3 regions of the Peribacillus sp. NPDC096447 genome follow, and region 1 is predicted to be linked to each of the others. Evidence: predicted binding sites of a transcription regulator. Region 1 holds the regulator's gene; each other region holds the start of a gene.
What was found. The regulator LexA, encoded in region 1, represses DNA repair genes until DNA is damaged. The targets are predictions, from matches to a motif close to CGAACATATGTTCG.

Region 1 (11,245 bases):
ATACATAGTTTACAGGCAGTCCCATTAGTGCTGCCATTCTTATGGCAGGACGTAGATAATCAGAGAATACGAAGAATGTTCCTCCGTATACTTTTAATCCACCATGAAGTGCCATTCCATTTAAAGCAGCACCCATAGCGAATTCACGTACACCGAACCATATATTACGGCCGCTGTAATTACCAGGTAATAGATCAGTCTCACCTTTGATGGCAGTATTATTAGATCCGGCTAAATCCGCAGAACCCCCAATGAAGCTAGGGACCCGTTTGGCAATCGCATTTAGCACTTCCCCACTTGAAGCACGGGATGCTAATGTTTTACCTTCTTCATAGACCGGAATTTCCTGATCCCAATCAGCAGGCAGTTCACCTTTGATGGCCAGCTCCAATTGCTGTGCTAACTCAGGATGTGCTTCTTTGTAATTTTTGAACAATTCATTCCAAGCTTCTTCTTTTTGAGCGCCTGCATCAACAACAGCTTCATTGAAGTGTGAATACACTTCTTCCGGAACATGGAAGTCCTCTTCGAATGTCCATTTATATGCTTCTTTTGTCAATTTAAGCTCATCTGCACCAAGCGGAGCGCCGTGAACAGCGGATTTACCTGAACGGTTTGGTGAACCGTAACCAATAACCGTTTTCACTTCGATTAATGTTGGGCGTGCATCGTCGGTTTTCGCTTCTTCAATCGCTTTAGCAATTTCCTGAAGATCATTTCCATCCTCAACGCGGATATATTGCCATCCATAAGATTTGAACCGGTCTGCTACGCTTTCACTAAATGATTGACTTAAGTCGCCGTCAAGGGAAATATCATTAGAATCATATAAAACAACAAGTCTTCCGAGTTGTAGATGTCCAGCTAATGAAGCGGCTTCTGCAGAAACACCTTCCATTAAATCTCCATCTCCACAAATGCTATATGTATAATGATCGACCACATTATAAGAATCACGGTTATAGCTTTCTGCCAAGTGACGTTCAGCCATTGCCATTCCGACTGCCATTGCGATACCTTGTCCAAGCGGCCCGGTAGTTGCATCCACACCAGCCGTATGTCCGAATTCAGGATGTCCTGGAGTTTTACTGCCCCATTGACGGAAGCTTTTCAAATCATCGATAGATAAGCCATAGCCCGATAGATGAAGAAGGCTGTATAACAGCATAGAACCATGTCCAGCTGAAAGAACAAAGCGATCTCTATTAAACCAATCTGGATTTTTTGGGTTATGGTTCATATATTCGGTCCATAGTTTATACGCCATCGGCGCTGCACCCATTGGCATACCTGGATGGCCGGAATTAGCCTTTTCAATTGCATCAATTGATAATGTACGAATCGTATTGATAGAAAGTGCATCTAATTTATCTAACATATTGTAAAAACATCCCTTCCTGTAATGTACCTCTTTATATTATAGTGACAAGCATAATATCACAACTAAAATCACTATTTACTGCCTCAATATTAAAATTTTCTAGAAATAAGAGAAGCCCCTATTTAGATTAAACTAAATAGGAGAATACATACATGCATGCACTCCCTTTTTACTCCTAAATGCTAATAGGATCCTCGTTCCATGAGTGGAATTCAAGCATTAATGTAAGTTTCTTTTTTCTTTTATATTTTTTATCTTTTGAGGAGTTACGTCATTACCTTCTGGATCAACGACTTTCACATGCTCCAACGTATCGGTCATGGACTTTCTGAATGTTTCCAAATACTCACTTCTCAATTGGGTTTGCTCTTTCGCCTCAACTTCCGTCAAACCTTCAGTCTTTGCCTTTTTAGAAAGTTCATTAATACGGGCTATTTTTTCTTTTGATAACATAATTTCGCTCCTTCATAATCTCCGGATATTGTCATGGTATTAAAAAAAAAGCGAAATTACAAGTTCTAAGATTGACTTTCCTTTTTATTCAGTTGATGTTCGAGAAAACGCCTGTTCACAGTAGCCTTGGAAACATTGTATCCAAAGCCCCTTAAAGTGGCTGCGATTTCTGCAAATGTCAATCCATTGGCCCGAAGTTTAATAATTTCTTCAATAGGAATTTCCATACGGTCCCTTCCAGTGGAATTCCTTTGATTCTGAAGGTTTTTTTGAGGACGGTACCCTTTTTCAACGGCTCTTATCATCCCGCGCTTTATTTTAAGATTATGTAGTTTCCTTTGGTATTCTTCTACAATACCGACTATCTGGATGACCATGGCATCCGAATCCGATAACTCAAGCTCCCCGTCATGAGAGAGCGTATAAATTTTCACATCTTCTTTAAGGATGACATGGAAAAGGGCTATTTTGGCATTCCCTCTTCCCAGCCTTGTTTCATCCTGGATTAATAGTATTTCAGCTTCTTTAGTTTTAAATAGTTCGAGCATGTCAAAAATGCCATCCCGATTCAACTCATAACCACTTGCCTGTTCTTTTATTATGGAAATGACTTCAACATCCATCTTTTCTGCCAATTTGACTAACTCATCTTCCTGCCTTGCCAATGATGTTTCCTGTGACTCTTTTTCTGTGCTGACCCTACAATAGATTACCGCCTTCATAATACCCTACCTTCACTACTTACTGCTCACTGGCCAAATTCTGGACAATTTCTTCCCCTTTAACCGGTATGACGATGACTTGACCAGGTTTAATTGTATCCGCCCTGACTCCATTATGCTCTTCTATCCAACCAATGAATTCTTTTTTTGTCAAATTTGCTTCTTCATATTCTTCGGCGATTCCCCATAGGGTATCACCTTCACTTACTTCTATAGAAAGGAAATTCTTTTTTGGATCATTGTTCAATGTACAAGAGAATAAAATTGAAAAGATGAATACTGATCCCGCTAATAGAATCGTATAAATATAATTTTTGTATAAATTTTTCATAAATATCCCTCCAAAGCGAATGTTCGTTCGTATGTTATGGTCAAATTATAATACGAACGTTTGTTTCAGTCAACAACAAAATTCGAACTTATGTTTGTATAGAGTTGGGGGCCATGCTATAATGTAGCAAAGAACATTGGGGAAGAGGTGCACAAATGACTAAACTATCAAAACGGCAGCAAGATATTCTTGATTTCATTAAAGAAGAGGTCCGCCAAAAAGGGTATCCACCTTCCGTACGGGAGATTGGCGAAGCAGTGGGACTTGCTTCAAGTTCAACAGTACACGGACATTTATCACGCCTTGAAAGCAAAGGCCTGATTAGACGTGACCCAACCAAGCCAAGGGCCATTGAAATAATGAATTTGGAGGAAGCGAACAATATTCCCAAAGTCAATGTCGTGAACGTGCCGTTACTTGGAAAAGTAACAGCGGGAATGCCGATAACGGCCATTGAGAACATAGAAGAATACTTTCCGCTTCCCGAAAGCATGGTTCCACATGATGACCATGTATTCATGCTGGAAATCATGGGTGAAAGTATGATCGAAGCAGGAATTCATGATGGGGATTATGTCATCGTGAAACAACAAAGCAATGCCAATAATGGAGATATCGTCGTGGCCATGACGGAAGATGATGAAGCCACTGTAAAACGATTCTTTAAGGAACCGGATTACATAAGGCTTCAGCCTGAGAACTCGAATATGGAACCAATTATTTTACGAGATGTTTCGATACTTGGAAAAGTAATAGGCTTATATAGACAAATACACTAAAAGCGCTAACCGCGCTTTTTTTGTTTGTTTAATTTATGTCCCGAATTCTCTCAATATGCATATGGAAGAGTAGATATTGATATATTTTTTAATAGAATCAGGTTTTCATGGGAATTTAAACATCCTTTATTACGGATGGAAGTTATACTATTTCCTAATATTTACTTTGGTAACAATCTGATTACAATAAAAAAGAGAGCTTAAACTACCGCTCCCAGTTAAAATTCACTTCACTCGTAATCTTTGGTTCACTTTAATGAGATTAAGATCAACCAAGCCATTCCACTGTTGAATCTGCACTTGTGTAGAACCGTATGCTTTTGCAAGCGCAGAGACGGTATCCCCTTTTTGGACAATATGATAAACCTCTTCAATGCTTGCATCATATTTTGTTAAACCGCTTGTTTCGATAAGGTTCACCAGTTTTTCAATATATTTGGGATCCGAGGCGTACCCCGCATCGAATATTGCTTTGAGTGCTTTTCTGTAATCTTTTTCTCCAATGACAGCTGTATAAAGACTTCTATTCCATGAAGTCCCCTTTACATATAAATTGGCAAGATCTCGAAGACTTTCTTCCCAAGATGGGTATTTTCTGAATTTGTTCCATACTTGAACGGGCACACCATTGACATATTCCATTGTCTGAATAATGATAGACTCACCCTTGAAGTCACCTTTTGTACCGAATATATTTTTTCCTTTGCTTGCTAATAAACTTGTCCCATATCCACTCTCCAAACAAGCTTGTGCAATGACAACAGAAGGTAATATTTTAAACTCCTGTTGAATTTTCTGGGCATAGGGAGCAATTTCCTTAATAAATGTTTCCTTGCTCATTAGAACCTCCCATTAAATGGTATTACTTTATTTTTCACTGTTTATCTTCATTCTTATCGTATTCTCATCTATGAAAAAGGTTACAGCAAGTCCCGCACAAAAGGTTCTGATGTTTGGCTAATTGTTTTTATTATAGATTATGGCTCGCTCCGCGTATTATTTATCCATTTCCCCACCAACCAGGAAAAGCCGCCAATCCATATAATTAAATGGATTGACGGCTTTTTAAATTGAACACTGGAAATCTACAAAACTTGTCTATAACTTTTATTAATTCATTTTAAATTTGTAATCATTGTATAAAACCTTGATGAAAAACAAAAATTAATTTTGAAAACTTCATTTCAAGGTGGTGAAATCATGGACTACCCAACCATCCATACAAACTTTTGGGATGCAGTGATAGCCATTCCTACCATCATGATTCTTACTCAACTTATTAAGGTCATGTTTCATATTCATCCAAAATTCATCCCTGCCATCGCTTTGGGTCTTGGCTTGTTCATTTCCATTTTCATCAGTCATCGTCATCACTTGGTTTCAGGAATTTTCATGGGCTGGTTTTATGGCTATGCAAGCATAGGCAATTATGCTGCACTCAAAACTGGTATTTTGTCTTATAGAGAATCCTATAAAAAGACGGATTAAACCTATACAGGTTGTCTCTCGCTGCAATTCAGCAATCTTTTTATTAAACACTAAAACCCATGTTAACATCCCATTACACACATCCAAAAAACCCCTTCTCAATTAAGAGAAGGGATCAATTTGTCGGGAAAAGTAAGTTATCCTTTATGTTTTTTACACTCCTGACTAGCCGAGCAGGCTTGGCAGACAGTCGGCGGAAAGGAAGCGGATTTTCTGCAATCGACTGGATCTTTTTTAAAAGAAAAGACTTGAGGCAAACTCAGAAATTTGTCTACAGTCTGATACCCTCTCAAAGAAGAGAAGGCATTTCACTATTTCTCAATATAGACCGAACGAATCAGCGTCCGGGTTCTTTCAATACCATACACATTTTTTTCCTTGACATCTATTGTTACATTATAAACACCTGACTTAGGTACTTCTGGAAGGGTGCCAGTAAAATTTTCTGTATCCATTGCCTTAATTGAGCTTTTTTCACTAATTTCATTACCGGTTTCATCTATTAGATGAACCGAAAATGTTGTGCTGATTGGCCTTTTTTTATCATTCATTGGGTTCTTTATTAAAAATTTTGCATCTTTTTGCTTAACTTTACCGGCCATACTTAATGTAATGGGATTCTTTTCGTTAAATTGTGCTGTGAACAGGTAGGCGTCTTTTGGCGATTTAGTCTTCATTCGCACTTTCCAATCACCAATTTCAAGGTTGTTTCTATTGAATGATTGGATGGTTACACCATTAAAAAAGGAAGTTTCATTTTTGGCTGAATGAACCTTTAAGGAAGGTGAATACTTTTTATTGGACGGAGAAATCAATTCAACCTTGACATCATTTGAGGCTGTATATATGTTTATATTGCCTGGGGCTGCTTCATTTACATGGAAGCTTTGTTCGATCCAGACATTTTGTTTCAGGACATCACCCAGAACGGTTTGAGCGAGTGCGGTGGTAATGACATCATCTTCAACCCGTTCTTTATAATTGATATTATATTCAGGGATCCCAGCGGTGGAAGTGCTTCTTAAATATGGTTCAATTCTTGAAAATACTGCTGAGCCGACTCGTATATTGTCGTGATCAAAGTTGGGATCTGAAAATAAATGTGTTGCATAGGGTATTTTTGTACTCCATACATTCACTAGACCATCATTTTCCCCATATGAAGATAAATATTGTCCACCCATTGATAAGGCTGATAGAACCGGGCCTCTGTTCATGCCTGCCACAGTGAAATACATGTTTTTACGAGAATTAACATGGTTATCCGTGAAAGAACGAAATTCCGCCATTTTACCAACTTGTAAAGAATAAGTTCCCTCATCTTTTTGACCTAATAGGGAACCAAGCCAGCCCGCATACCAGCTATAAGCCAAATCAGCTAGGTGAGAACCATGATGAGGGGAAGCTAAAGTGATCACCCTTCCAACATATTGGTGTGCTCCATAGTGCACTAGAGCCGCTTGGGTATCTGGGCCCCCTTTGCTGTGAGCTATAATATTTACTTTTTCGCCCCCGAAATGGTTACTGATTTCTGCAAGCATTTGAGCTAAAAGCCTTCCATTAGCATATTGGCTCACTGATCCATTTCCAGCTGAATCATGAAGCTGAACAAAAACAGTTTGGTAGCCTGCTTCATACGCTTTGGTATACATATCATTGACACCATGATAATCCGTTTCACCGTACCAGCTGGTTGAACTGCCGTTTTTCCCTTGAACAAACACGATCGGTGGTTTCTTCGTATCAAGATTGGGAGGAATACTTCCAAGAAACCAATCCCCTGGACTGAAAGTTTCGGAAGGAGGCTTTAATTTTCCTGCTGAGGAAATGTCTGGCTTAGCCATAATCAATATGGTTAGAATGAGGACAAGAAAAACGACATAATTGATTACATTCCTTTTCAATTGTTATCTCCTCCAATATCATGTGGAATTTTTTCGAACTCATCCTATTATCAACGCCCTCCTTCCAGGCTTTTCATAGCCTTCATAGTATATATTTGTACTTTTGCATACCATTACCTGCTATCTTCATAAAGATGGGAGAAAAAAACTAGAAGAATTCATAAAAAATGGAGATATAGTATGATGGTTTGCCTTCGATTCGTTTATGTATACAGTCATTTTCCATTTATGAAATTGTCCTTATAGAGGAAATCCATATATCGAATGCAGTATGTTCACGAAGAAAAAGAGAATAAGCCCTTCTCCTGCAAAGGATATAGGGCTTGACTTTTTTATGATCATCCAAATATTATTGTTCGAATTTGCCACTGTCCAATTGCTCCTATTCATGGTGTTTTGAAGTCCTATACATTAAGTAAATTGTTGAAAAAAATTCCTTCACAGTAATTGGCTGTCATTCATAGGGATCTCAGTATCAATCGTCTATTTGAATTTTTAACTCCTTAAAGCCCTTCCCTCAACCCCACATACGCGTATTTCACAATGAGAACTGGATAAATAATATCAGAGCTATGCTCGTTCTTCCGATTGTATAATTTGTTTATATGATTATCCTTTCCCCTATTTTTCACCCTCTTTCGATCATTACTTAAATCTTGCCCCAGGAATGGTTACTTTGGTGAAGAAATGTTGATAGTCTTGATCCTTTAACTACATTTGAAGTGTAGGCGAGGATCAAAAAAAATGATATCGTCGATCGAGAACCCTACACATTCAGCAAACAAATAAGCCTTATCGATTCGCAAAGGAATCTTATATTGCTCATAGTCAATGTAAGTCCTCTTGGCCATCTTCAGCACTTTAGCCATTTCTTCTTGTGTTAAACCTTTATACTTCCTCGCTTGTTTAAGTGTGAACTTAACGTTTGTCATATCTTGTCACCACCTATCTAAAAAAATAATATCACACTTGAAGTATAGTTACCAACAATTTTTCGCAAAATTCACGCACTTTAAGTTTACTCACTTTCACTCATGGTGTATATTCAAGTAAGAGGTGAAGAAATATGCACATTGGTGAACGGATTAAAATGTTAAGAAAAGAAAGAAAAATGACACAAGAAGATTTGGCAAATATATTAAAGGTGGCGCCAACGGCAGTATCAGCATGGGAATCCGGACGGAATAAACCTTTAATGGATAAATTGAGCATGATGTCCGCATGCTTTGAAATACCGCTATCCTACCTCATTGAAGGAGCACCTATCGTTAGAAATGCTCCTGGAATGGAATTTCTAAATGAAAAGAATGTAAGATTAATTGGAGTCTATGGCAATATTCCTGCTGGAGATCCTAATTTTACCAATGAATATATAGAAGCCTATATGCCGACATTAAATTCGATGCTAAAAACGAATAAAGAATATTTTTTCCTTAGAGTGAATGGCAATAGCATGAACAAAGAATTCAGTGACGGATCATTGATTCTCGTTGAAAAAACAACCTACGTTGATAAAGGAAAAATTGGAGTGGTCTTGGTAAATGGTCACGATGCTACGGTCAAAAAAGTGAATATCACTGAAGAAAACATCACACTCACTCCCTGCAGCACGGACCCTTTTTATGAAGAGAAAACCTATAACATCAAAAATGATAGAGTCCGAATTTTAGGAAAAGTGGTTCAAGCCATTAAAATATACGATTAATATCCACTTAGAGTTTCTTTACGGAATATTACTTTAGTTCTCTTTGTTGACTGATACATATTAGGTACAAGCCATCATGGTTTGTGCTTTTTAGTATTGTTCTTTAAATATGTCTTTGCAAAAGATAAATATAAATTTGTGTCAGCCTATAAACAAAGGCATATTTGTTTTCCCCAGATTACTTATTTCATTGAGTGAATGTTTTTGGAACTATAAGCTTCCCAGGTCTCTTATTATCAAATTCCACTTTTTCCTTCTGTGCAAATTTATTTCCTTTCACTTGCTCCGCTATTTTCCAAGTACTCATACAGGACGGTAGAATGTACACGATTATTTTATAACATGCATTCCTGAACGAAGAAAAGCCCCTCTCTTTTTGAGAAGGGCTGAGTTTGTAGACAAAAGAGGTTCTATCTAAAAGTTAAAACAAAGTTGATTGGAGCTGGTGTGCGAGACTCCTGCGGGAAAAGCGTGTCCAGGGGAGACCCCGCAGGCGCAAAGGCACCGAGGAGGCTTCCGGACCGCCCGCGGAAAGCGAGTGCCTGTAGTGGAAATCAACGTTCAAATTGTACAAACCCTAAAAAACTGTAGACAAACTCTTTTTGAGAAGGGATTCCTGCGTGGTGTGCTACTGAAGGTTAAGATAAATTAACCAGTCAATTTAATTATTTGACCCGTAATTTCTGGTTTACTGTAATAGTGTACTGACTGTCAAGACCGTTCCAATCTTTAATTTGCTGAACCGTACTGCCATAAGCAATGCTTAAGGAGTATACGGTGTCACCACTAACGACTGTGTGGTATACAGCTGTATTTTTCTTTTTAAGATCGAAGCATTTAACTAAACCGTTTACATGTCCGCGAGCCAGGGATTCGATAAAGGATGCCGTTTTCAATTTGGCTGCGTCATAGACATTATCGATAAATCCATTTTCAGTCAGTAATGCAGGCATGTCCGTTTCACGGAGCACATGTAAATCTCCTGTTTTTTGTCCTCTGTCTTGGATGTTGATAAGCTTCATGACCTCTGAATGAATATGGTCTTGATACGTTTTCGTAATCTGATTAGTAGACGTATAAACGTAATCCTCATACCCAGTGCCGCCGCCGGCATTAATGTGGATGGAGAGATAAAAGTCGGCTCCCCACGCGTTCGCTGCATTCGTCCTATCGTTTAAAGAGGGGTACGTATCTTGGTACCTGCTCATTTTTACAGAAACGTTATCATATTCTATTAATAAGATGTCTTTGATTCGAGTTGCAATGGATAAAGTTAAATCCTTTTCTCTCAATCCATTCCCCACCGAGCCTGGATCCGTACCGCCGTGGCCGGGATCAATAAATACTTTTACCATTTCTATCACCTCTATTAATCTTATGTTACGTATCAATAAATGCTTGTACACATAACTATCTGATTAAAGAAATTTCAAAAGAATTCATCTTCTCGGCTACAGGTCCAAAAAAAATACACCCTAAAGGTGTTATGGCATTATATGATGACATTCGCCAAATGGACGGGAAATTTTTTAAAAAGCCTCCTTCCATTTTTATACTTTTCTATCAGGAATTATTGGGCATCTGTAAATAAAGTGATAGAAGGAGATAGAGAGATTAAAAAAGCTTGCATTTATTGGTTATGGTTTGTTTTATTTAATTGTTCTGTACAATCTTTGATTGAGTCAATCACTATAGTCGGTTCTGATAATTGCGGAAAATGCCCACTTTTTTTTGCGACAATGTGTTTGCTGTTTCTTGACAATGAAAGCAATCCCAATTGATTCTCAAGTCGTTTTTTTCGAATTTCCTCTGGCATCATTCGATTTTCTTGTCCACCAGTAATGACAAATACAGGTATTTCGGGAAATGTATCAGTTTGCTGGATTTGATCAACAGTTTTTTTTACAAAATTAACTTCATTGAATTGTTTATGCGAGGATAAGGAATCAAACACCTTGAACATCTTATTTATGGTTTTTACGGCCTTGCCTTGATATTCATTAAGGCTTATATCTTTCGTTGTACTGGATTCTAAAAAAACTATTCCCCCCACTTCATTTGGATAAAGTCGGGCATATAAATTAGCATATAGGCCGCCTAGCGAATGTCCGACCAATAAGTATGGAGGTTCAAACCCCACGATTGTTAATGCCTCACGTAAAGTTTTAACAATACTTTTCCCATCTTGGCTTTCCTTCGGTTTATCGCTGCCAGCAACACCAAAGCGATTATAGGAAAATACAGATGCTGTTTCCGAAATTGCCGGTAGTATTTTCATCCAACCTTCTATCGGTCCAGAACCACCGTTAATCAAAACTATATTTGGTTTGCCTTTTCCACTAATATTATATTGTAACGTCCCTTTTGGTGTTTCCACTTTATATTTTTCTATTTTCAATGTCAGCTCACCTCACTTTGTTTAAATTACTCTACGTGTGTAACAAGCTATTGGTTTCATTTCTTGAAGTTCTAACATAATGCT
Region 2 (11,245 bases), on a different contig from region 1:
ACGGAAAATTTGCCGTTCCCTCAATTTCAAGCCATGAGCGGCATAATGGGAAAACGGGCAGCTATTGAACATTTCCATCCTGGATACACTTGTAAGAATGCTTTCACCGTATAATTGCTTACTTGTTTCCTCAGATAATTTCTTTGTCCTATTTTGATAAAAAAGGCTCGATAAAACCTTAGTTGCTGAAGGACCGGCCATTTCATCATCAATAATGGCATTATATACATCCCACCATAGTGAATGGATTGGATAGTTCCTTTTTTTCAGCTGCAATTGGGCAGCCAGGTACGATAGGGCCACATCATGATTCGCAGCATATTTCACCTGTTCCTCAGCAGGCAGATCGGACGGATCGTTCATATAATACACTTCGGAAACGTTAGGCAATACGTCCCTTACCCGTTTTAAATAGGATGAGGGTAAAAGTGCCTTTCCTTCCTCATCGGCAAGCGGATATGATAGATAAAGGGCCTCAGCAGGCGTAGTGAATGCTTTGTACGCTGTAAACTCCTCATCCAGCAGGCGCACTTTTGAACTTGGGGCAACATCAAGTCCACCAGCCAGCAGCACATCACGATCACTATCTGAAAATATCCCGTCAGATACAGCTTTTCCTGGCAGAACCCCTTCGTTCAGGCCGATAACAAAAGCTGTCTTCACATCATCCAGGCGGGATAAATCTAGATTAGCGACTAATACTTGGTCAATTGCCGGCGGTACCAAAGAAAATTCAAGAGATTCCAGACCAGCTTCAATGATTACCGCAAACTGTTTCATGGAGAGCTCTTCCCCGCTCAGCAGTTCAACGAATTGGTCCAATAGGTCGACGACCGCATTCCAAGTTTGCTCATGCTCTCTTGCCGATACCAAATCACCTGCTTCTTCTGCCTCTAGTTTCAGCTTTTCCAATTTTTCCGGTACATGCAATTCTTCAAGATATAGATAAAGTGCTTCACACAATTCCCTGCCATTAGCAGCCTTTTTAACACGTTTTGAGAGCTTCAAGATGGGCTCGGTAAATAATTGCTTCATCTCATTCAACTCTTGCTCAAGCTTCATTTCCTTATCCGTTTGGTTCCGGTCCTCGAGTTCCAGGCCGCGGAAGCGCCTGTAGGTCCAACGATCTTTGGACGTCCACCTGCTTCCTTTAATGCCGCGGGCCAGCACATAGTTCTCCAGCTTATCTACCTGTTCGCGCATCCTATCGTGGTTTTTTTGCAGCGGAAATAGAAGCTCCGTCTTGATTGCACGAAATACCGGCTCATAACGCCAATAACCATTGATGATCTCCAAAGTGGAACGAATCAGTTCAATCAGAGGATGATTCAGCATCGTCCGTTTGGAATCGACGAACAAGGGAATTTGATAATCCCGAAAAACGGTTTGTAAAATATCTGAGTATGCTTCCCCATTACGGACTAAAATCGCAATATCACGGAAACGGTGCTGTTTTTGTCTGACCAGCGACAAGATGTCCCGGGCAACTCCTTCAATCTCAGCTCTGCGGTTAACTGCCTGTGCGATCGTTACATCAGGTGACTGCTCAAACGTTTGTGCAGGACGAATGGCAAAATAAGTTTCCAGATGATTCAGACCCGGACTCTTTCCAAACCTTTCCGTCCCTTTTAAGATTCGATCTTCTGAAATCGGTATGCCATTCCTCAATCCAGCTTGATAAATGTGATGATAAAGATTTCCGGTTTGCCTGAACAGCTGCAAATCATCCGGGGCATATTGCCTGTAGGGCTGATCTAACGTCAGTGAGACCGTTACACTCCTGCACAGCTTCATCATTTCTTCCACAATCAATAATTCCTGTGGAGTCAAGCTATAAAAACCATCGATGTATATATCCGCATTCCTTATATATGAAGACTCTGGCATTTTCTCGATCAGCAAAGTGAAATAGTCTTCGGAATCTAAATATTTGTTAACCATTTCATCCTCAAAAGCCTGATAGACCAATTCAAGATCATGCAGTTTATCCTGAATGCCGCTGCCGGTCTGTGAGGTTTCTGCCAAATAGTTTTGAATGTCATCAGGTTGGATGCAATACTGCTTGAACTCAGCCAGCATTAGCTCCATCTGTGCAATGAACCCCTGCTTATCAGCAGATCGACGAAACATCTTTAACTCTTCCTTTTTATCATCCATGATCTTCCGTATCAACATATTGACGCCGACACTGTCCAAATGCAGCCGGCTCATCCCCCCGGTTTCCTGAAGGACGCGCCATGCAAGCCTGCTAAAACTGAAAACCTGTGTCCGGATCATTCCGGCAAGGCCTGGTGTTTTAATTAATTTATATTCAGATAGAAACGTCATCTGATCAGGAACGAGGTAGATAATTGGATTTCCTTCGGGATCTTCTGCCAATTTGGAGCGAATTTCGTCCAATATATTCGAAGTTTTCCCTGCACCCGATCTTCCCAGTAAAAAACGGAGTGACATCTCTTTTTCCCCCTTACAACATAATATCTAGACCCATCATACCAGAAATACTTTCGTCTTTATGACTAGGTTTCTGTTTCCAATTAGATTTACTTTCTATTATTTTACCGTTTCCCTTAAAAAAACACCAATCGTACGTTCGCGTTTTCCCCCAAAAGAAAAAGCCCGCATAATTTTGGGGCTTCCACAATCATTCACCTGTAAATTTAAAATTGAAATCATTGACCGGCCAATATCGAACATCCACTTTACCGACAACATTTTCAACCGGTATATAACCAAAATGACGGCTGTCAGCACTTTCAAGACGGTTATCACCCATGACAAAAAGCTTGCCCTCCGGAACTTTGGTCATGTCCGTCAATTCTTTTAATGTAAAATCACCCGTAAAATCCTGTTCCGGGAAACCTTCCTTGAATTTCTCAAGATAAGGCTCATCCACTTTCTCACCATTTACGTAAAGCCGATCATCTTTATAACGAATTCGGTCACCTGCAATCCCTATAACCCGCTTAACATAATCTTCTTGTGAATTCGCATGAAAAACAATAATGTCAAAACGGTTGATATCATGAATCTGGTAATTGATTTTATTCACGACAAGTTTATTTCCATCTTCAAGGGTCGGCTGCATCGACTTCCCTTCAACATCATAGCTTGAAAAGAGAAATGTACGGATTAAGATGTAAATAACAAAAGCTATCATCGCTGGTTTTATCCAATCGGATAAAGAATTCTTATTTGTTTTTTCCATCTAGTTCAACCCCTACTGCATTTATATATTAATTTATTGTCCTTCTTCTCTCTTCATGCTTTTATTTAACCTGACTTCCAGTCTTTTCCCCACATACCATAGGATAAAGATGACGATTCCGATAATGATCGTTCGCACAGGTTTATGAATTAAGGATACTAAATCGTAACCTACGAAGCTGATCGTAAAAATCATCACCGCTTTCCCACCCACTACTGCAAGTCCATATTGCAGGGTACTGACTTTTGAAAGTCCTGCCACGATATTAACGATAGCCGAAGGTGTAAAAGGGAAGCAGAGTAATATGAACAAAGGACCGAATCCATGGCTCTCAACCCAAACCATCAACCTCTGCACCTGCTTATGTTTTTGCAAAAATCGGAAAAACCTCATTTGACCATATCTTCTAATAATCCAAAAGATCAAAAAAGACCCCGCTACCGCACCAATCCAAGAAAATAAAAATCCCCACCAGAGACCAAAAGCCGTTGCATTAGCAAGCACGAACACCACTAAGGGCAAAAAAGGCAAAAAAGCTTCCAGCATCGGCAGCAAGATCCCAGGAATTGGACCGAATGAGCGATATTGCTGAATAAGTGCCGATATATGATCAAGTGTAAACCACTCACGTATAGTATCCAAATCCATAATTATCTCCCTCGACATGCTGCCATCATTGCAGCATAAACTTATTAAAAACTGTTTATTTTAGATATATCACTTTCCCCTGAAATTGCAAGAATTATTATCCATATATCTTCATACTTTCCCTATCTCCGGAAAACATAATCTTGTTAACGAATATTTCTTGATTTATCAAAACTGCTTGCATATACACTGAAAATACATTAGGATAAAAAACGGAACACACGTTCTTATTTTGTAGAATATACATACTATTATTAAAAACGCGCTATTTTAGAAAGGGGCGGTCATGATGACCCGCATTCCAGAAGGTGACCGAAATATGATTGAAAAAGCCATCTACCTCCCTATGGTTATTACAGTCTTAAACCGGGATCTCAAGGTCATCGAAATTAGTCCGTTTAAATTAAAAAGGCCCTATTCGGAGCTAGTCGAACATATTTTAAAAGTGGTTCAAGACGAACTTGCCGAGGTACGGCGCTATTTGCGCAAGGAGAATATTAAGGTTAGTGAAATCAAACGCGATGAATCCTTCACGATGTATTGTTTTTTATATAAAGGATACGAGGAACATCATAATTATTTCAACCCCCGCCTTCGCAACAAAACCGAAGACTTGTTATGTTATTATTTTTTTGAAAAAAACCACCGATCAAGGAATTAGCGGGTACAGGCAACCTCCGTAAATGTTTGTGTCCGTGAATGTGGATGTTTGGAGCCTTAGATCATCCAATATCTTATATGAGAAGGTTAAGCTTAATCAGTCAATATAGGAATTATCGTAACGGAATGTTTCGGTTAAGAATAAGCTTATAATGTCTTTTATTTAAAACTTTATCAGCAAATGATATTCCATCGAGTGAATTTGTTTTCTGATTGAACTACACTCTGTAAATGCTTCTTGATAAATTGCTAAACGTATTTAATTATATCCAGTCATAGCAACATTTTACTAATATATGGTGTACAATCTATTAGTCTAATTGAAATAGCAGAAAGTATTTTGTCTAAACACAGTATATTGCACCAATTTTCATTTTGAAAACTTTTATAAATTATCCAGAAGAAACACATAAAAAAGAAGACGGAAAGTACATAACTCCCGAAGAGTTAGCGGAAAGAGATAATAAGGGTTACATAGAGACAGAAAATACATATAAATCTTTATACCCTTATATTGATTTACGGCATGTCGCTTTAAATAATGATATACGGGTGCTATGAAGTGCAGTCCAAATAAATATGGACGAAATTATGAAAAAGAGTAGCCTTATAATAAATTCTATACTTGGATATATTGCAATAGGAGTATTCGTTATTGGTTATATTAGAAGTATACCGGTATATAACTATACAATTCTAGGTTTTGAAGTAGATTACATTAGGAACGTCTTTCATTTTTGGATATATATATTACCTTGAGAAGCAATTAAAGGTCCCCCAAAAGGCTCTTTTTATTGGGAGAGCATGTTTTTTTATCACTTTAATAGGTAGTTTCATTTTAGAAGTGATTTGAAATTCAGCATTCTCTCCCCTCTATTTCTGAACCATTTGAGAGAAGAAGGCTTCACACATTTCCAGTAACTATACATTTTATGATACCTATACTTAAACTGTGTGCAGCTAACTTCTACAAATTAGAAAATTACTGTAAAAATGCTCTATCCTAAGGAAGCAAAAGAGGAAATGTTTGTATATCGATGTTTTTCAAAGAAGGCTCTGAAACATAAAAAAAGAAATTTAAGTTTTAATGGATGAGTTATTTGAAGATTAATTCTAAAAGCCCTTCTCATATGAGAAGGGCTTTTGGTTGTGGCTTTTGCTAAAGCAAACATTGATATGAATGATCGTATGAAAGAATCATTCCATTATCCGCCTGTAGAATATCATCTTCTCCATATTAAAAACTCAGGTACATTCCCCTTCTTCACCAGCGACAATCCATCATAAATACCCAGGATCATTTTACCTAACCACGGATTCTGACGCCCGCTTCCTTTTTTTATCACAAAGAAAATCATGTCCAAATCCCCATTTTTCGAATTACACATGGTAAATTATTATTTGGAGGGGAAAAATGAAGAAAATAAATATTCTACTGGTTGCTGTTCTTGTTTTGTCTTTATTCACTGGACTTAAAACAACTGAGGCAGCCTCAAATGTGAAGGTACATTTCATCAATGTTGTACAAGGGGATGCCATCCTTATTCAAACCGGTAACGAAAACGTTTTAATTGATGGCGGCGGTAAAGGAAAGGGCGACGAAGTTGTAGCCTACCTAAAAAAACAAAAGGTGAAAACACTTAATGCATTAGTATCCACTCACCCAGATGCGGATCATGTGGGCGGTCTGGCTTATGTGATTAAATCGCTTAATGTAAAATCTGTGTATGCCCCTAAAGTTTCTCATACTACCCAGGCATATAAAGACTTTTTAACGGCTGTTAAGCAGAAGAAGCTTACAATAAAAAAAGCGCAGACTGGCGTGGAAATCAACACTAAAGCTAAGGATAATTCCCTTAAATTCATTGCACCTGTTAAAGAATATGCCAAGTCTGACTTAAATAATTGGAGTGCAGTCCTTTTACTTAAACACGACAAAAAAACATTCTTGTTCACAGGTGATGCTGAAGAAAAATCAGAGACAGATATGCTGGCTAAAAAACTATTACCAAGTGTTGATGTACTTAAAGTCGGCCATCATGGTGCAAAAACATCAACTAGTTCAGCATTCATTAACAAAACAAAACCGAAATACGCTGTAATCAGTGTAGGAAAAAATGGCTATGGGCATCCTACTTCCACTGTTATAAAACGGTTGAATTCAGTGAAGGCCAAAACTTATCGCACAGATAAATCAGGTAACATTATTTTTACTTCTACAGGTCAGAAAATTACTGTAAAGACGGTGAAATAAATGGTACAAGGAATTATTGACCGCTTCGAAGGAAAGATCGCTGTCGTTGAAATCGATGGTGGTGACATGAAGGATTTTCCTAAAAGCGCTCTCCCCAAGGGAGCAAAAGTAGGAGATATGCTGATTATCGATGGTGATACCATCACCATTTCCAAAGAGGGCACTGAGAAGTTAAGAAAAGAAATTGACGATCTAATGGATGAATTATTTGAAGATTGATTCCTGAGCCCTTCTTTAAAAAGAAGGGCTTGCTTTAATTTTGAATGTCTAACGCGGTATATACTTTGACATTACCTCTGAAGCCTTGACCCCATTTGCTTCGCTGAACAGATAGAATGATTTCCTCTTTGTTTCCTCAATCCTCTGGATCAATTTCGTTTTTAAAAAAGAAGTTCGGTGCAGCTGGTTTTCGAAAGAACTGCATGATACTGCTATATCGATGGATTGTCTATTCCTGAATGTGATAGTAGTATGTTTGGAATCCAGGCGATCATAGGATACCACATGCTCATGTGATAACCAGATGCATTGAGGACGCAACGGAGATGTAGTGGGAAAGAAGAAAATCGAACTGGTCGGATCGATCGCAATAGGCGCTTTATGTGTGATGTTTATAAGCTGTTTTGTGCCTTGCTTGCGCCCTTCATAACTTGATCCGAAGAACTCACAGCTTTTCTTTATTATTTCCAAAGGTTTAAACGGGGATATGAACTCGTCCTCCATTTCAACGATACGGGCATATATTTTACTGCCGTAATTGATTGGCGAAACCATTAATGTATGTGGCGTGATTTCATATTCCTCTATGATTCCCTGATTGTTTTCCTTCATTTTTAATCCACCTCTTCCTCATTGCTAAACACCGCTTTTACTTTACCAAAGCTTATTCCCTTGATTGCTTGTACCCTTCCTTTCCCCATTGCCGAAGAAAAGTGAATGGAGATAGTAAATGTTTGTTAAATTACTCACTATAATAGCACAACCCTTGAACATAAAAAGTAAGTTCACAAAAAATTAAAACTTCTTTTATTTATTGGCTTTTTCTTCATCTAAACGACACATTCTCTATTAATATTTAAATTTTTTAAATTTTCAGTTGATTTTATCCGCTCAAATCCATATAATAATAAAAAGGGTCAGGGGTGGTAACTTTGAAAAATGAAAAATCTTATTCAGAGTCAGTGAAGTCCTTATCAATGAGCGAAATGAAAAACGATGCCGTGGTTCAGGAAATGTTAATTGATATGATTATTCAGGAAGCCGTCCTTACTACCAAAAAGAATATCCTTGCAAAACAGATCGATGAAGCCTTGGATAAGAAAAACAAACCTTTATTCTTAAAACTAAGTTCTGAAATGAACGTTTTACTAAAACAGTTTGGAAATTAAAATGCATGATTTAAAAACAGCCTAATGATCAAAAAAGCCTCCCATAATGTTGGGAGGCTTTTCTGATTATCATCACTCTTTATGAAACATCCCCATGACCTCGGATGTTTCGGTTATATTGACAAAAGCATTCGGATCAACTTCTTTTATCATCCTTTTTACATCGGTTAACTGATAACGTGTAATGACTGTCATCATTACTTTACTCTTTTCGCCTGAATATGCACCTTCACCATCCATGACTGTAATACCGCGATATAGGTTGGTCAGAAGCTTCGTTTTCATTTCGTCACTCTTTTTGGTCACGATCATCAATGTTAATTTAATGTGATTGGAATGGATCGTATCGATTACCTTTCCTGCTGCATAAATGGAAATCAGCGTATATAATGCGGCATCCCAACCGAAGATGAAGCCTGAGATAACCACCACAACTGCATTCATCACCGAAAGCAATGTACCAAGCGGAAAGTCGCTCTTCTTAGCCAATAGCATGGCAATGATGTCAAAGCCGCCCGAAGACCCCGAAGCGCGAAAGACGATGCCTATACCGATTCCCGATATGATTCCGCCAAATAAAGAAGACAAAATCGGTTCAGTGGAAATTCCGTGAACTGGAATGAGATATAAACTGACGGAAATCAAGACAACTGATAATATCGTATAGGTGATAAAGCGTCTCCCTAATTTCAGGTATCCAAGAATCAGCAATGGCAGGTTCATCAGAAAATTCAATATCCCTGTGTTGACTGGGGTGATGATTCCGAACATGATCGCAAGCCCACTAAGTCCGCTGCTTAAAATTAAATGTGGTATCAAAAATAAGTTGTAGGCCACTGCCACAAGCACTGAGCCTATAGTGATGAAAAGTACATTATACATATCCGATCTCCTTAAAACGAACTGGGAATTTAATTTATTATAGTAGAGAACCTAAGATTTTTAAAAATAATAGTTTTTTCTGAAAACAACTACAAACTTCCATTTTCCGAAGAAAAAAAGCCAGCTGGTTTTCAGCTGGCTTTCAATCACCCTTTGTATCTGCATTTTCAACCGTTGAAATCCGTTCGAGCATGGTTGGATGGGAATACCGCAGCCATTTAACCAGGAATGGCGGGTTGACCTGACTCAAACCCGACCTCGTGAGTTCCTGGAAAGTCGTGATTGCTGATTCTTTATCCCCGGTCATTTCAATGGCATATCGGTCAGCCCTTGTTTCTTGATATCTGGAAACATAATTGGACAGCGGACTCGAAGCAAAGAGCAGCACAGACGTTATTAAGAGAAATAATGGAAGAGATGATATGCTGTCAACCGAACGAACCTTTAACAGGTGGCCCCAGCGTCTAATGATAAAATGCATGATTTTCGATGTCAGCCACAAACCGATTAAAGTCAGTCCTAAATAACCTGCAATCCCTATATAAATGTGCTTTTCCACATAATGAGCCATTTCATGTGCCATGATAAAAAGGATTTCATCTTCCTTCAGTTTGTTCAGGGTCGTATCCCAAAGAACTATTCTTGAGTTGGAACCTATGCCGGTCACGTATGCATTCAAAGCATTTGTCTTTTCCGCCATATTTACTTCATACACGTGTTCAGCCGGAATTTCAGCCTGTGAGGCAAGTGCCAATATTTCCGTTTCCAGCTCTTTATTTTTGAGCGGATAGAATTCATTGTACAGCGGATCAATCACTACAGGCTGAACAAACATCAGGAACAAGGTAAATGGAATGGACAACATCCAGGCATAGAGCCACCACTTCTTCACACTTTTCTTCATTAACCAATATAAAACGGAAACGATGATGAACATCATCCCAAAATTCACCCAGAATTCGATGACTCCATCCTTCATCCACGAGGTGAAACTTTGTGTACTTATATGGTAACTTTTGCTCATTCGATATCCAATGAAACTGATTGGAAACAGTGCCAGGTAAGAAATAACGGAAAGCCAGAATAAGTAAATGCCCGTTCTGATCGCTTTCCACCTCGAGACTGCCATTGACGACTTTTCAAATGCTTTTGATAAACCAAATAGTAAAATGAAGAAATACAGCAGCCATTCATATGGCGTGGATACGAAAAAAATGAAATTCCGCAATCCTGAATATTCTTCGCTAAGCTTTAGTTCCCTTGCATTCAGGAATGTTGCAGGATCTGCTGCAGTTCCACGCAAAGCTTCGGGAATGGAGGTATCAGCTCCATAAAAAATATACCAATACATCGCTGCTGCATAAAGGATATATAATAGAATCGCTCTGCCAGCCCATTTTCTGACCATGATGCCCCTCCTTAAACGAATCTCCCTCTTAATAGTTTAATCCAAAATGGACAGGTTAGAACCGCATTTCCCTTCTATATTATTTATTCCTTTCAATCTCCATCATTTTCTTGATTCTTTATTCTTTTTTATCCACCTTGAAATTTCACAGAATACACCTTTACGCCGGTGACAGGATCATTGACATACGAGGAGGCGGAATGATGCAACGCAGAGGCGTTAATAAATGGAGGGCTGGGAGGTTAAACGATTTTGTCTCTCTGCCGCTACCTAATTGCTTTGGAATGTGAATCCGATAAAGAATCCGTGTAGCGATTTACGGGGGGACGGGCATGAGTAGTCATCCCTTCATCCCGCTATTTTGAAAGCTATACAATAGTGCCATAAGCTCCGGTCGATTATTAACATTCAGTTTTCTGTAAATCCGGCTTATATAGTTTTTTACCGTGCCGATGGATAGAAAAATTTTTTTTGAAATTTGCTGATTCGTTTCCCCTTGGGTTAGCAGGATAAGCAGTTCATACTCGCGTTTGGAAAAGGCCCCCAATTTTTCGATTGCCTTATCCAAAGTTACTGGTGATCTTTCAACATCCTGCTGCAGCTTCTTCATTAATATTGATTTTATTGAGGCAGGATAGACTATCTGTCCATTGGCACATTGACGGATTGCCGACAGCACTTGTTTCATTCCACAACCCTGTAACACATAACCTGCTGCACCATGGCATATCGCTTCGATAAGATAATGATCTTCTGAATAGGCAGTAAAAATGACGAAAGGAGTAAATGGGTGTTTT
Region 3 (11,245 bases), on a different contig from region 1:
GGCACTCCATTGGATTTATGTTGTATTCATTGCATTGATAATCGGGTTTATGGTAAGACGTCGTGATACTACCCTCATCTGCATAGTTGGTATTTCCCTTTTGGCTTTAGTGGCTACAGGCAGTTTAGCATCTTCCATTAGCGGGATATTCAACAGCTTCATTTTCGCAATCACGGAATTAATGTCCACGATTTTAATCATTTCAATCATCGTTGCCATGAGCACGGTTTTAACGAAGTCGGGCATTAATGATGTCATGATTGCACCTTTTGCGAAATTCATTAAAAATCCTACACTTGCCTTTTGGGTAATCGGAATCGTCATGATGATGATATCCTGGTTTTTCTGGCCATCACCTGCCGTTGCCTTATTGGGTGCCGTTCTGCTCCCCGTTGCTTTACGGGCTGGTTTGCCTGCCCTTGGCGTGGCAATGGCGATGAACCTTTTTGGTCACGGAATAGCATTATCAGGGGATTTCATCATTCAGGCTGCCCCTAAACTAACGGGTGATGCGGCTTCCATACCAGTCGGTGATGTCATCACTGCGAGCATCCCCCTTGTCATTACAATGGGGGTCGTCACCACCATCTCCGCCTTTATCCTTTTAAAGCGGGATATGAAGCTGGGAAAAATCAAGGCGGCGGATACTGAGGGGATTGTCCAAGAGCAGACAATCAGTGAAAATCTGCTCACGCTGGGACAAAAGAAGTTTTTTGCTATTTTCATTCCGATCGCCTTTCTGTTGGATGTTGTGGCATTGTCGATCTTGAAGCTGCAAGGCGGAGATGCAACGGCATTGGTTGGGGGTACTGCCGTTTTCATTTTGCTGATTTTATCCCTTGTAGCACATAAACAACAAGGACTTGAAAAATCAACGGCCTATTTGATTCAAGGTTTTCAATTTGGCTTCAAAGTATTCGGACCCGTCATTCCGATCGCTGCATTCTTCTATCTAGGTGATTCTGGGTTCAATCAGATCATCGGTGACTACTTACCAAAAACATCCCTCGGCATCGTTAATGACCTCGGTGCCGCCTTAGCGGCCTCCGTTCCTTTAACGAAAGAAATAGCCGCCGTCACATTAACGGGCATCGGTGCCATCACCGGCTTGGATGGATCGGGCTTCTCAGGCATTTCTTTAGCGGGTTCTGTCGCCAAACTTTTTGGCACGGCAATCGGAAGCGGAACCGCAACCTTGACCGCACTCGGGCAAATAACCGCGATTTGGGTTGGCGGAGGTACACCTTCTTCGACTAAAAACATTTCTTGCGTCTACCGGAAAACACAAAAAAGCACAGCGCGTATAAATAGTGTTGGACCACTAACTATACCGTCCGCCTACTCACGATAGGCAAACACTTGCTGTACCCTTATCCACATTTTACAATATGTGCTGGGTTGGAGCAACGTTTGTCATGATCAATAATGGTGAACGTTGCTTTTTTGTTTCCAAAAAGGAGACAGCATCTAGTATGAAAAAACGTATAGACGTAATAGCCAATGAAGAATCTTATAACAACCTTTCATCTTTAAAAGATATTGAAGAATTAAATAAAACGGTAAGAGTATATAGAGACACTATTCGTATGTCTATTAAGCGTACAGATGTACAAGCCAGACTTATCGCTTTACTAGAAGTTCTAAAACGTCACAGCTGCAAGCAAATCGGCGTGAGCTATATGTGTAAGAATACAATTGCAGATAAGCTTGAAGTATCTTATAAAACTGTTCAACGTTTAATGAAGAAACTTGAAGACCTTGGCATGATCCGCCAAGTACCCATGAAGAGAAAAAAAGATATGATGCAAACAGCCAATGCCATTATTATTCAACCTGCGGAAGATGAAATGTCCTACAAGCCCCATGTAAAAGAGTCCAAGAAGTGTCCGGCCATTAAAACAACTACTTCTTTCTTAAAACTAAATATTAAAAACAATAAACGTAAAGCCGCTGCTCATTTCTTTCATGTGGATACTCAAGAAAACTCTTTAAAAAATGCAAATTTCGTAGCCCATTGGGTTCCTGATGTATTCAGTAACCTAGTAGGTTCATTCTACGAAAAGGCTGAAACTATACAGGAATTTTGGAAGGTAATTAAACAGTGTAATAAAGTGATTGATTATTCCACTAACAAAAGAGCATTTACAGGTAAACAGGAATTAGAAATCGGCACTAAATCATTTAAGGAATTTGCTATGAAGGTGAAGAGTGGAGTTAACATGCATAAAGGGCCATTTGCATACTTCAATGGGATTGTAAACAAGATTATGAATGACCTTTACTTTGATGCTGCATTTATGGACAACAACAATTAATTTTTTGATAATACACTTGATGAACAGGGGCAGGGATAATCGATGAAATTAAAAAGCAACCCTTATATATTCTTGAGTTGCTTTTCCTTTTAGTTCTATAGTTCATTTTTAATTGTTCGTACCCATAGAATCAAGTTATGGATACATTCGATAACAGAGACCAGCCCGATAAGAAAAATAAACCTTTTGGCAATTTAATTGCCGAAGTAAATATCCCTTATAATAAAAAAGGTAAAGCAAGGGTTGGCGCAGATAACCTAAATTATAATTTTCAAAAAGAAATAAAGGTATTCTCAATGGGGTGTGAATTTTGAACATAAATATCAAGGTTTATTTACATTCAAAAGGAACAAAGTTCTTACAAAGTGGCAGCTTCCCTGTTCCTAATTCAGATTTTAAAAAGGATCCTGATTGGACAGCAGCTATTGCGGCATACGAGTGGATTCAGCAAATTAATATTAACTTTGCAGCAAGTGAAGATTTTCGAATAAATCAGGTAACTTATAACGAAGATATTGATATTACAGAGTTAGTTAAGAAGGTTAAGCCTATTATTTAGAATGATTTCCCTTTTTATATAAAAAGCAGCCCCTCTCCTTAGGAGAAGGGCATTTTTTAAGCGTTTTTTTTCACCTTATGGCCTATAATTTGAGACATTAATTTTTGTTTTTCAACTTCTCTGTCATAAATAGTTTTTCTTTCCTCTTGAATGATGGATTCTAACTTATAAAGTAAGTCATCTTTAAAATAATATCTATATTCAGCCTCTAATCCATCTTGTAGGTAGCAAAAAGTATGAGCTATTATTACTTCATTAACTTTCTCAAAATTAACTCTGGTATAATTTGGTAAATTAAGATTAGTTAGAAGTGTTTGTGGCGTCAGTTTGAGACTGTACGTTTCTTCAAATAATTTTTCAATTAGTTCAATCATAATCACTTCTCCTTTATATAATGTTTTAATTCATTTACTACAAAATCAGTATATGTTTCGACTTGCTTAATAGCTCTTTCAAAATCGTCTAACTTCCAATCTTTTCTGTTCTTTCTATTGAATTTCAACAGTGACATATTAAGATATTTCCCCAACGTGGCTCCGTTATCATCTTTGTTATCATATGGTACTTTATCAGAGTTAGCAATAAAATGATGGCGCACTTCAGTAATTTCCCGACTATTTAAATTGAGTTTGAAGTAAGAAAGAATATCTGGTATTATTTCCTCATTAATCTTAGAGTTCAACAAAGAGCGAAGGTTTTGTTGATATAAATCCGGACGCAATAATCTCTCAGTTTCAGCATCACTTTTCACGTTCATTTGTTTATTTAAACTAATGGCCAATTCTTCTGTTACTCCAAAATCAGACATTAATTTTTGGATTCTTTCTTGTTCTTCAGCTAATTTATTTTCTCGTCTTTTGATAAGCATTGTGTCCATAAAAGTGTCCGTACTTGTTAAATAGGAATCAGATTCTGCCGTATTTCCAAAATCAAGATCATCAAGAGGTGTAGTGGGTTTTAATGTTTTTTCACTTTTATATTTTTTCTTCATTTCCTTAATTACGTTGCTTCTATCTATTTCATTTTTATATCTTTCCCACAGATCATCTAAATTTAATTCTTTATGATGAATTACTTGCGCAATATTATCTTCTTCGTTCACTGTATATCCATCACTAATGGAGACAGACCTTAAAACCCTTCCTATAAACTGCTGATATGGGAGGTCAGACTTAAAAGGTCTAAAAATCGCTGCAATTGTTAAAAATTTATGGTCATATCCTTCACCTAACAGTGCAACATTGACAACAACTTCAACCTCATGTGTTTCAATTTTATCGAATTCTTTTTTTAATTCACTTTTTTCCATTTTGCTATGGACAATTGCAGTTTTTAAACCCTTTTGTTCATAAATCCCTTTTAATTGTTCTGCATGTTCAATACTACAAGCAACTGCCACAATTTTATGGGGATTATTATTCGTCATATCTTTTTTAACGTTTAGCATACTTATTGACCGTTCAACAACACTCATATTACTTTTATATGATAAGGCAACACTTCTGGCAATCCAATCCTCTGGTTTTAAATCCATTACTTCTTCTAGGGAATATAATTTATCATCATTCTTATCCAAAGTAAAAGACATCTTCTCAGGTACGTGTGTGAATCTTTCTAAAGATTTTACATATCCATTTGCCATGGCTTGCCCAAGCCTATAACAATATATTTCTTCCCCTTCAATTTTAACACCATCACTTCTGAAAGGAGTACCGGTTACCTTTAAGATCTTGGCATCCGAAAAATACTTAATAGCATTTTTCCATGTATGTGCTTCAGAATGGTGTGCTTCATCAATAATTATCATATCGAAGAAGGATTGATCTACTTTTTTAAGCAATGAACTTTCTAATCTCTCTTGTAGCTTATGAACATTCAAAATGACCAAATCAGCACTTTCTAAAATATCCTGACTTAATTTCCCGGAATATTCAATTACCGTTGGTAGTTCATACTTACCAGAAAACACTTTGGTTGATAACCAAAAATTCAACGGATACATGGGATCTAATGAGCCTAGAACTGTATCTTTTACAACTGTTTGAGGAGTTATAATTAAAACTCTTTTTTTAGCTATTCCATAAGGGGCAATCGCCATTAACCCAGTTTTTCCTGATCCTGTGGGTAATACAATTATTGATGTTCTATCATTGTCATCATTCGAATAATGTTTCAACATTTGTTCATATGCAAATATTTGTGGATCTCTTAAATTCACATTACTTCTGATATGCGGATTTGCAACTAAATAATGATTCATAATATTCCTCCCCCTCAAATCTTCTTAGTATTATTTTCCTAATTTAATAATGTTACCATATATTCTACTTCGTTTTGGTAACTTCTTCAAAAAATACAAATACTATATAAAAGAATTAAGTAAGATAAGCCCCTCACAATTAAGAGAAGGGCTTTGTATATTAATCCTCTACGATCACATCAATAATCTCATCAAACTGAATATACTCAAAGGAACTATCTTTCTTCTGAATTCGCAACTCTTTCGTGACAGGATGAATGTACACACAATAACCATGCAATTCTTGTAGGTTTCCCTCATTATGTAAAGTAAAACTTATTGGTAAATGATATTCCACCGCAAAGTGAATATTGTTTTCTAACTCTTCAACCTGGTATTCATCAAGGATAGGCTTTTTATTTAAGAAATAATCAACCTCACCTATTTTTTTATTTAAAGCTTTATGTTCTGGCATAATCAATGCTGCTTGCCATTTAATGAGCCCTCTATCACGAATTGTCCCCATCAGAATAATCCCTCCTTCCATCCATTATACACGAACAGTTGTTCTTATAAAAAGCAGAAAGAAATTCCTTTGAAAATGAAATAACAAAGGAATTCCTCTGAAAGGTGTAACTAGTAAAAAATGTTTTAGAATTAAATATATATTTGAGTTATTATTCTAACGGAGTATATTCATACTCCACATTTTTTTTGTCGTAAACTTGATTACTTTTTTGTGTATTAAATACACCTTTGGTATCAATCCATAAATCATTGATTGTATTTGGGTGTCCAGGATCTTTGTTAGGAATACCTACCCATGAATAAACAGGGAACTTCCATTTTTTTACTTCCCCTGTAATTCTAGAAGCCACTTCAATATAATCAAGTTTCCACGCTGGACTATCGTTATTGAATGATTCTACGTATAAATATAGCTCCTTTATATCACCTAAAAATTCATCTGTTATTAGACCATATGTCCATGAGCTTCCTCTCTCAGCATCCCGATATCTTTCATAATCTAAGTAGTAATCTCCAGCTGTAGCTTGATTACCAATAAGCCTAAGATAAGCATTTTCATCAGTACCTGCACCTTCCTCGTTAGCTGTATACACAGTCACATTATAAGTGTGGGGCATAATTTTACTCCTCCTTGTTATAAGTTAGAAAGTTCTTTTGTTTATTAGTTAGAACATCAATTTTTACACAATACTTAAACATGTTTTTATACAATAGAGAACTTCCTACATAAGATTTCTCTGTTATTTAACTTTTTATGATTGTATAATCATCATTCCAAATACCAGTATTAGAATCCCTGAATATATGAGCCAACTGAGTTTCATTATCACATAATGCCACAACCTCTAGGTTACCAGGGGTACCATAATTACTTTGTATTAAGCCAACAGCATCAACTTCCCCTAATTCTGTAGCAAAAATAGTTCCTTTACTCCAACAAGGATTGAGTTCATCATTATTTCGAGAGAAATGGACAAGTCCACCGGAAGCCAGAGGAATAATTAATTCAAAGTTTCCTTTTGTTCCATATTGGCTCTGAAGAAAAGCTGGGTTTCCTCTAAAAAATAACTTTGGGTTACTTGGTTCACAAAATTCTAGAGCTAATGGTTTACTCCATATACCAGTATTAGAATCACGGGACATATGAGCTAACTTTCTTCTAGTATCATGTAATACCACAACCTCTAAGTTACCAGGGGTACCATAATTACTTTGTATTAAGCCAACAGCATCAACTTCCCCTAATTCTGTAGCAAAAATAGTTCCTTTACTCCAGGACAGTTTGGGATTATCGTTATCTCGCCAAAAATGAGCAAGTCCATTCCTTGAAAGAGGCGCAACTAATTCAAAGTTTCCTTTTGTACCAAAACGACTTTGTATAAATGCAGGATGTCCATTAAAAGTTAACTTCACATTATTTGTATCATAAAGTTCGAGTAAAGAAATGTTACTCCATTTTTTTGTTTCAGAATACCGAGTTATATAAGATATATGGCCCCTATCGTCTAATGCTATAACTTCAAAATTTCCGGAATAATTACTTTGTATTAGTTTTGTACTTATAAATTTATAAGTATTAGGAACATTTATATCAGAGGAAGTCCAATTTGAACTAGCATTATCATTATTTCGGCAAAAGTAAGTAATATCACCAGTAGAAAGAGGAACAACTAATTCAAAATTCCCTTTAGTCCCTACATTACTTTGTATAAACATTGAACTTCCTGAGACAGCGCCAGCAAAAGTTGGATCTTGGTATACTAAAAATGATGATCTTGGTCCTTTGAGGCAGGCATCCATACGAGCAACTTGCCCTTGTGTAAACATATACATGTCCTTATCAGCTGTATAATCCATAAAATTCATGTACATATCACCGTGTGGCCCATTACTACAAGTAATATGTGTACCAGAAGGAGGCGGATTATAATTAGCCATTTCTTGTGTTGGCGTATCGTCAACAAAATCAGTATCCTCACATAATGCTATTTTACTGTCATGCTTTCCCCAAATATGATATAAGTTTAGCCAATGTCCAATTTCATGAGTAGCTGTTCTGCCAAGGTTAAAGGGTGCTCTGGCACTACCGGTTGTGCCAAATGCTGAATGTCTTATAACAGATCCGTCTAATTCAGGGGCACCCCCTGGTAATGTGGCAATTCCTAAAATTCCAGTAAGTTCACATAACCATATATTTAGAAATTGATTTGAAGGGCGAGGGTTCGCTCCTCCAGTAGTGGCTGATTTTACATCGTTAAGATTTGTTTTTGAGAAACTTGAAACTGTCGTTATAGTTCTCGTAATTTCACTCAGTACAAATTCAATGCGAGCATCACCAGTTATTCCAATCCAATGAGAAGGTACTTTACCTAAATCAGAATTCCTTCCTCGAAAATCCAAATTTAAAACATCAATTTGACTGTTGATTTGTGCATCTGTAACAATATTTGGAGTTTGATGCACAATATGAACCACAATCGGGATTGTAATTACGTTTCGATTCGAAATCATGTGATTACCCATTATATAATCATTACTGAATTTTTCAATCTTCATTCTTTCTTCAGCATATGCCTCTGATTGACTTAACAACCAATTATGATAATCCATAGTGCCACAAGAACGTGTCATTTGTTTTCACCCTCAAATAATGATTAACTTACTTTTATATGATTCTCACTCTAATCATAATTTATTTATAATTTCTTTCTATTTAAATTTTGTAAAAAAATAACATTATTACAAATTAATTACTATGATAATTTTTAAGGCTGAAGATTAAAATATTAAAATGGAGAATATTGATAAGGATTAATCTAATCATTTAAACCACTGGAATTATAATAAGGGTTAGGAATTACATAAATGAGTTATTGAGATCCTCATCTCCTTTAATGATCTAACCAGCACCTTTAGTTCATTAAGAAATTCAATTAACAGCGCTTCAACAAAAAAAGCCCCTACTCTTAGCGAGTAAGGGCTTTTATTAATCCTCAACGACCACATCTGTAATTTCTTTAAACTGAATTTTCTCAAAGGAGCTATCTTTCTTCTGGATTCGTAACTCTTTTGTAACAGGATGAATGTACACACAGTATCCATGAAATTCTTTTGGATTTCCCTCATTATGTAATGTAAAACTTATTGGTAAATGATATTCCATCGCATAGTGTATATTGTTTTCAAACTCTTCAACCTGGTATTCATCAAGGATAGGCTTTTTATTTATGAAATAATCAACCTCACCTATTTTTTTATTTAAAGCTTTATGTTCTGGCATAATCAATGCTGCTTGCCATTTAATGAGCCCTCTATCACGAATTGTCCCCATCAGAATAATCCCTCCTTCCATCCATTATACACGAACAGTTGTTCTTATAAAAAGCAGAAAGAAATTCCTTCCTTGGGCTAGATAAATATTGATTTTTGAACAAATAAAAGAGACCACATATTGCGGTCTTCCTTTATGCCCTATGGAACTACTCTCCACAAATGCTTCTTTTGTGGCTGCTTCTTCTAAGGATTACTTAAATGGGACACTTACTCCGATTATTCCGATTATTTTTTAACAGCTCTTGGCCGCAGCTTCTTTCATTTTTGGGATTAATCGTGCACTTGGCGCGACCATGGGTGAGTGTGTTTATTTCGACATTCAGGACCGCATGTAGCAGTTTTAAATATCTCTTTTATTGGAAATGATTTTCCGCAAATCACACATTTTCTATTAACGGTTTTGCTTTTAGCAACTTCTTCTTTATATTTATACTTACTACGGCAAGTTTTCTTGCAAAATCTAGTGTTTTTATGTTGATTTGTAAATTTGATAGACTTTCCGCATCCCTTGCAAGTTCTTGTTAAGACTTTTATTTCTTTCCTGCCATCCCACGGTTCGCCCGTGCCTTTATATAGTTCTTCAAGGGTAATAACACTACCAGTTCCCTTGGAATTATTTTCCTCAGCTGTTATCAGTCTAAGATTAAAATGATGTGACAGGACCGGAGCTGGAACCCCATTTAAATATCCATCGTGAATACTATATTTGTGGTCAATTTGCATACCTTCGGGACGTTCTGTTCCATAGAATCGGTTAGCAATTCTCTCACAAGCCTTTTTATATTCGCCGTAATCTTTTAAATGAGCCATTTCATATCTTAATTGGGCTTTTTCTGATCTCTTTTTATTTATTTCCTCCAATTTTTTCTTATGCTTTTTTTGAAGAGTAGGGTCATTTGCCCACCTCTCCTTACCTTGTTTAATATTATTTTCGGCCAGTAATTTCTGATGGCTTTCAAGTTGAGCTAGTTCGATACCGGCCTCTTTAAGTCTCTTTGTAATGGATTTACGATTTACTCCAAAAAACTCTGCTACTTCATAAATAAACATTCCTTCATTTATTTTCTCAATAATTTTCTCCACCGTGAGAGATCCCCCTAATTTACTTTCAAAATTAGTCCTTAACGACTCTCCTTTTGAACGAATAGGAATATTATATTCATTTAAACGTTTTCTGATTGTATTAACATGGCAATTAAACTTTTTACTAATGGTATTTAGACTCTGTTTTTGATTTATATAAAGTTCGATTAATTCTTCTTTTGAAATATGCAATTTTGGCATTATTAATCACTCCTCATACAAATAATGTCAAATGATAGGGTTACTTTCAAGAAGAATTGAGATATTTAACATGGTATATATTACCAATAATTCCCCCCTTTGTTCATTAAGAAATTGAATAACACATTTAACAGTGCATCAACAAAAAATAGCCCCTACTCAAAGTAAGGGCTATTTATTATGCTACAAACAATTTAGTGAAAGTAGCTTTACCTGCCTTCTTATCTGCAGTTATCTTTCTAGCTTTCTGGAATTTAGATAATGCTGATTCAGTTCCTTTTCCGAAGATAGAATCAAGTGATCCAGGGTTATATCCTTCCATATAAAGTGCAGCCTGTAGGATCCATGTAAGATTGCCTTTTGCACCTTTTTCAACAGTAACGATGGCAGCCTTAGTCTTAGCTCCCCATTTCCCATCCACAACCAACTTTTTATTAAATTGTTTATTAAGTTCAGTTTGTAGTGCTTTGATAAGTGATGATTTTGTTTTAGGGCCATTAAATCCATCCACAATAAGACCAGCTGCATAACGGCTATTTAAAGTTTTTTGAATGGATTTAATTGTTTCATCTCCACTGTTCGAAGTTTCGTCCTCCTCATTTATTTCTGGTTGTACAATAACCTCTATAGCATTTCCAAAATTGATTTTCTGACCTATTTTTAATTTAGTTGGATCGATACCTGGATTTGCTTTTATTAAATCTTCAACTTGAACCCCGCCTGTTCCATCCTTATGTGCAATGCTCCATAAAGTATCACCTTCTTGGATTGTATAAACATCAGGAGCCGGTGCTGGTTTGGATGGAGTTTTTGAACCTTTCCAATCAAAAGCATCTCTGTAGTTATACTGACAGCAGGCTTTCCAACTATAACCTGGCATTTCATTATGGGCATTATCATATTTCCCAATCCCATCTATTACAAGTGCAGTGTGAAGTTCTGCAATACTGGCAAGTGTGGCATCATCCATAGTGTCGTATCGATAAT

Region 2: addB (helicase-exonuclease AddAB subunit AddB) is a predicted target of LexA. The motif match lies at 2,583-2,596, and genes of this name have one in related genera.
Region 3: ACIQZD_RS22000 (YolD-like family protein) is a predicted target of LexA. The motif match lies at 9,004-9,017, and genes of this name have one in related genera.

What each region holds. Positions count from the first base shown of each region.
Region 1 covers NZ_JBIWEV010000003.1:515,578-526,822, forward strand. Annotated here, with positions in the region: gene tkt (transketolase) at 1-1,378, opposite strand, end outside; gene ACIQZD_RS13750 (DUF896 domain-containing protein) at 1,601-1,834, opposite strand; gene ACIQZD_RS13755 (YneB family resolvase-like protein) at 1,900-2,556, opposite strand; gene yneA (cell division suppressor protein YneA) at 2,576-2,887, opposite strand; gene lexA (transcriptional repressor LexA) at 3,043-3,666, shown strand; gene ACIQZD_RS13770 (glucosaminidase domain-containing protein) at 3,892-4,506, opposite strand; gene ACIQZD_RS13775 (hypothetical protein) at 4,867-5,154, shown strand; gene ACIQZD_RS13780 (esterase/lipase family protein) at 5,466-6,998, opposite strand; gene ACIQZD_RS13785 (helix-turn-helix transcriptional regulator) at 7,766-7,990, opposite strand; gene ACIQZD_RS13790 (LexA family protein) at 8,125-8,763, shown strand; gene ACIQZD_RS13795 (N-acetylmuramoyl-L-alanine amidase family protein) at 9,429-10,118, opposite strand; gene ACIQZD_RS13800 (alpha/beta fold hydrolase) at 10,394-11,161, opposite strand.
Region 2 covers NZ_JBIWEV010000002.1:543,189-554,433, forward strand. Annotated here, with positions in the region: gene addB (helicase-exonuclease AddAB subunit AddB) at 1-2,454, opposite strand, end outside; gene lepB (signal peptidase I) at 2,645-3,208, opposite strand; gene ACIQZD_RS09550 (TVP38/TMEM64 family protein) at 3,242-3,856, opposite strand; gene ACIQZD_RS09555 (YhjD family protein) at 4,146-4,517, shown strand; gene ACIQZD_RS09560 (ComEC/Rec2 family competence protein) at 5,931-6,770, shown strand; gene ACIQZD_RS09565 (DUF3006 domain-containing protein) at 6,771-6,989, shown strand; gene ACIQZD_RS09570 (competence protein ComK) at 7,038-7,601, opposite strand; gene ACIQZD_RS09575 (IDEAL domain-containing protein) at 7,922-8,158, shown strand; gene ACIQZD_RS09580 (YitT family protein) at 8,231-9,040, opposite strand; gene ACIQZD_RS09585 (M48 family metallopeptidase) at 9,183-10,448, opposite strand; gene ACIQZD_RS09590 (LuxR C-terminal-related transcriptional regulator) at 10,789-11,245, opposite strand, start outside.
Region 3 covers NZ_JBIWEV010000007.1:73,886-85,130, forward strand. Annotated here, with positions in the region: gene ACIQZD_RS21955 (hypothetical protein) at 1-1,351, shown strand, start outside; gene ACIQZD_RS21960 (helix-turn-helix domain-containing protein) at 1,473-2,315, shown strand; gene ACIQZD_RS21965 (hypothetical protein) at 2,453-2,629, shown strand; gene ACIQZD_RS21970 (hypothetical protein) at 2,626-2,874, shown strand; gene ACIQZD_RS21975 (hypothetical protein) at 2,931-3,248, opposite strand; gene ACIQZD_RS21980 (DEAD/DEAH box helicase) at 3,251-5,134, opposite strand; gene ACIQZD_RS21985 (YolD-like family protein) at 5,295-5,639, opposite strand; gene ACIQZD_RS21990 (PLAT/LH2 domain-containing protein) at 5,791-6,258, opposite strand; gene ACIQZD_RS21995 (zinc metalloprotease) at 6,386-8,272, opposite strand; gene ACIQZD_RS22000 (YolD-like family protein) at 8,628-8,972, opposite strand; gene ACIQZD_RS22005 (hypothetical protein) at 9,245-10,258, opposite strand; gene ACIQZD_RS22010 (peptidoglycan-binding protein) at 10,437-11,245, opposite strand, start outside.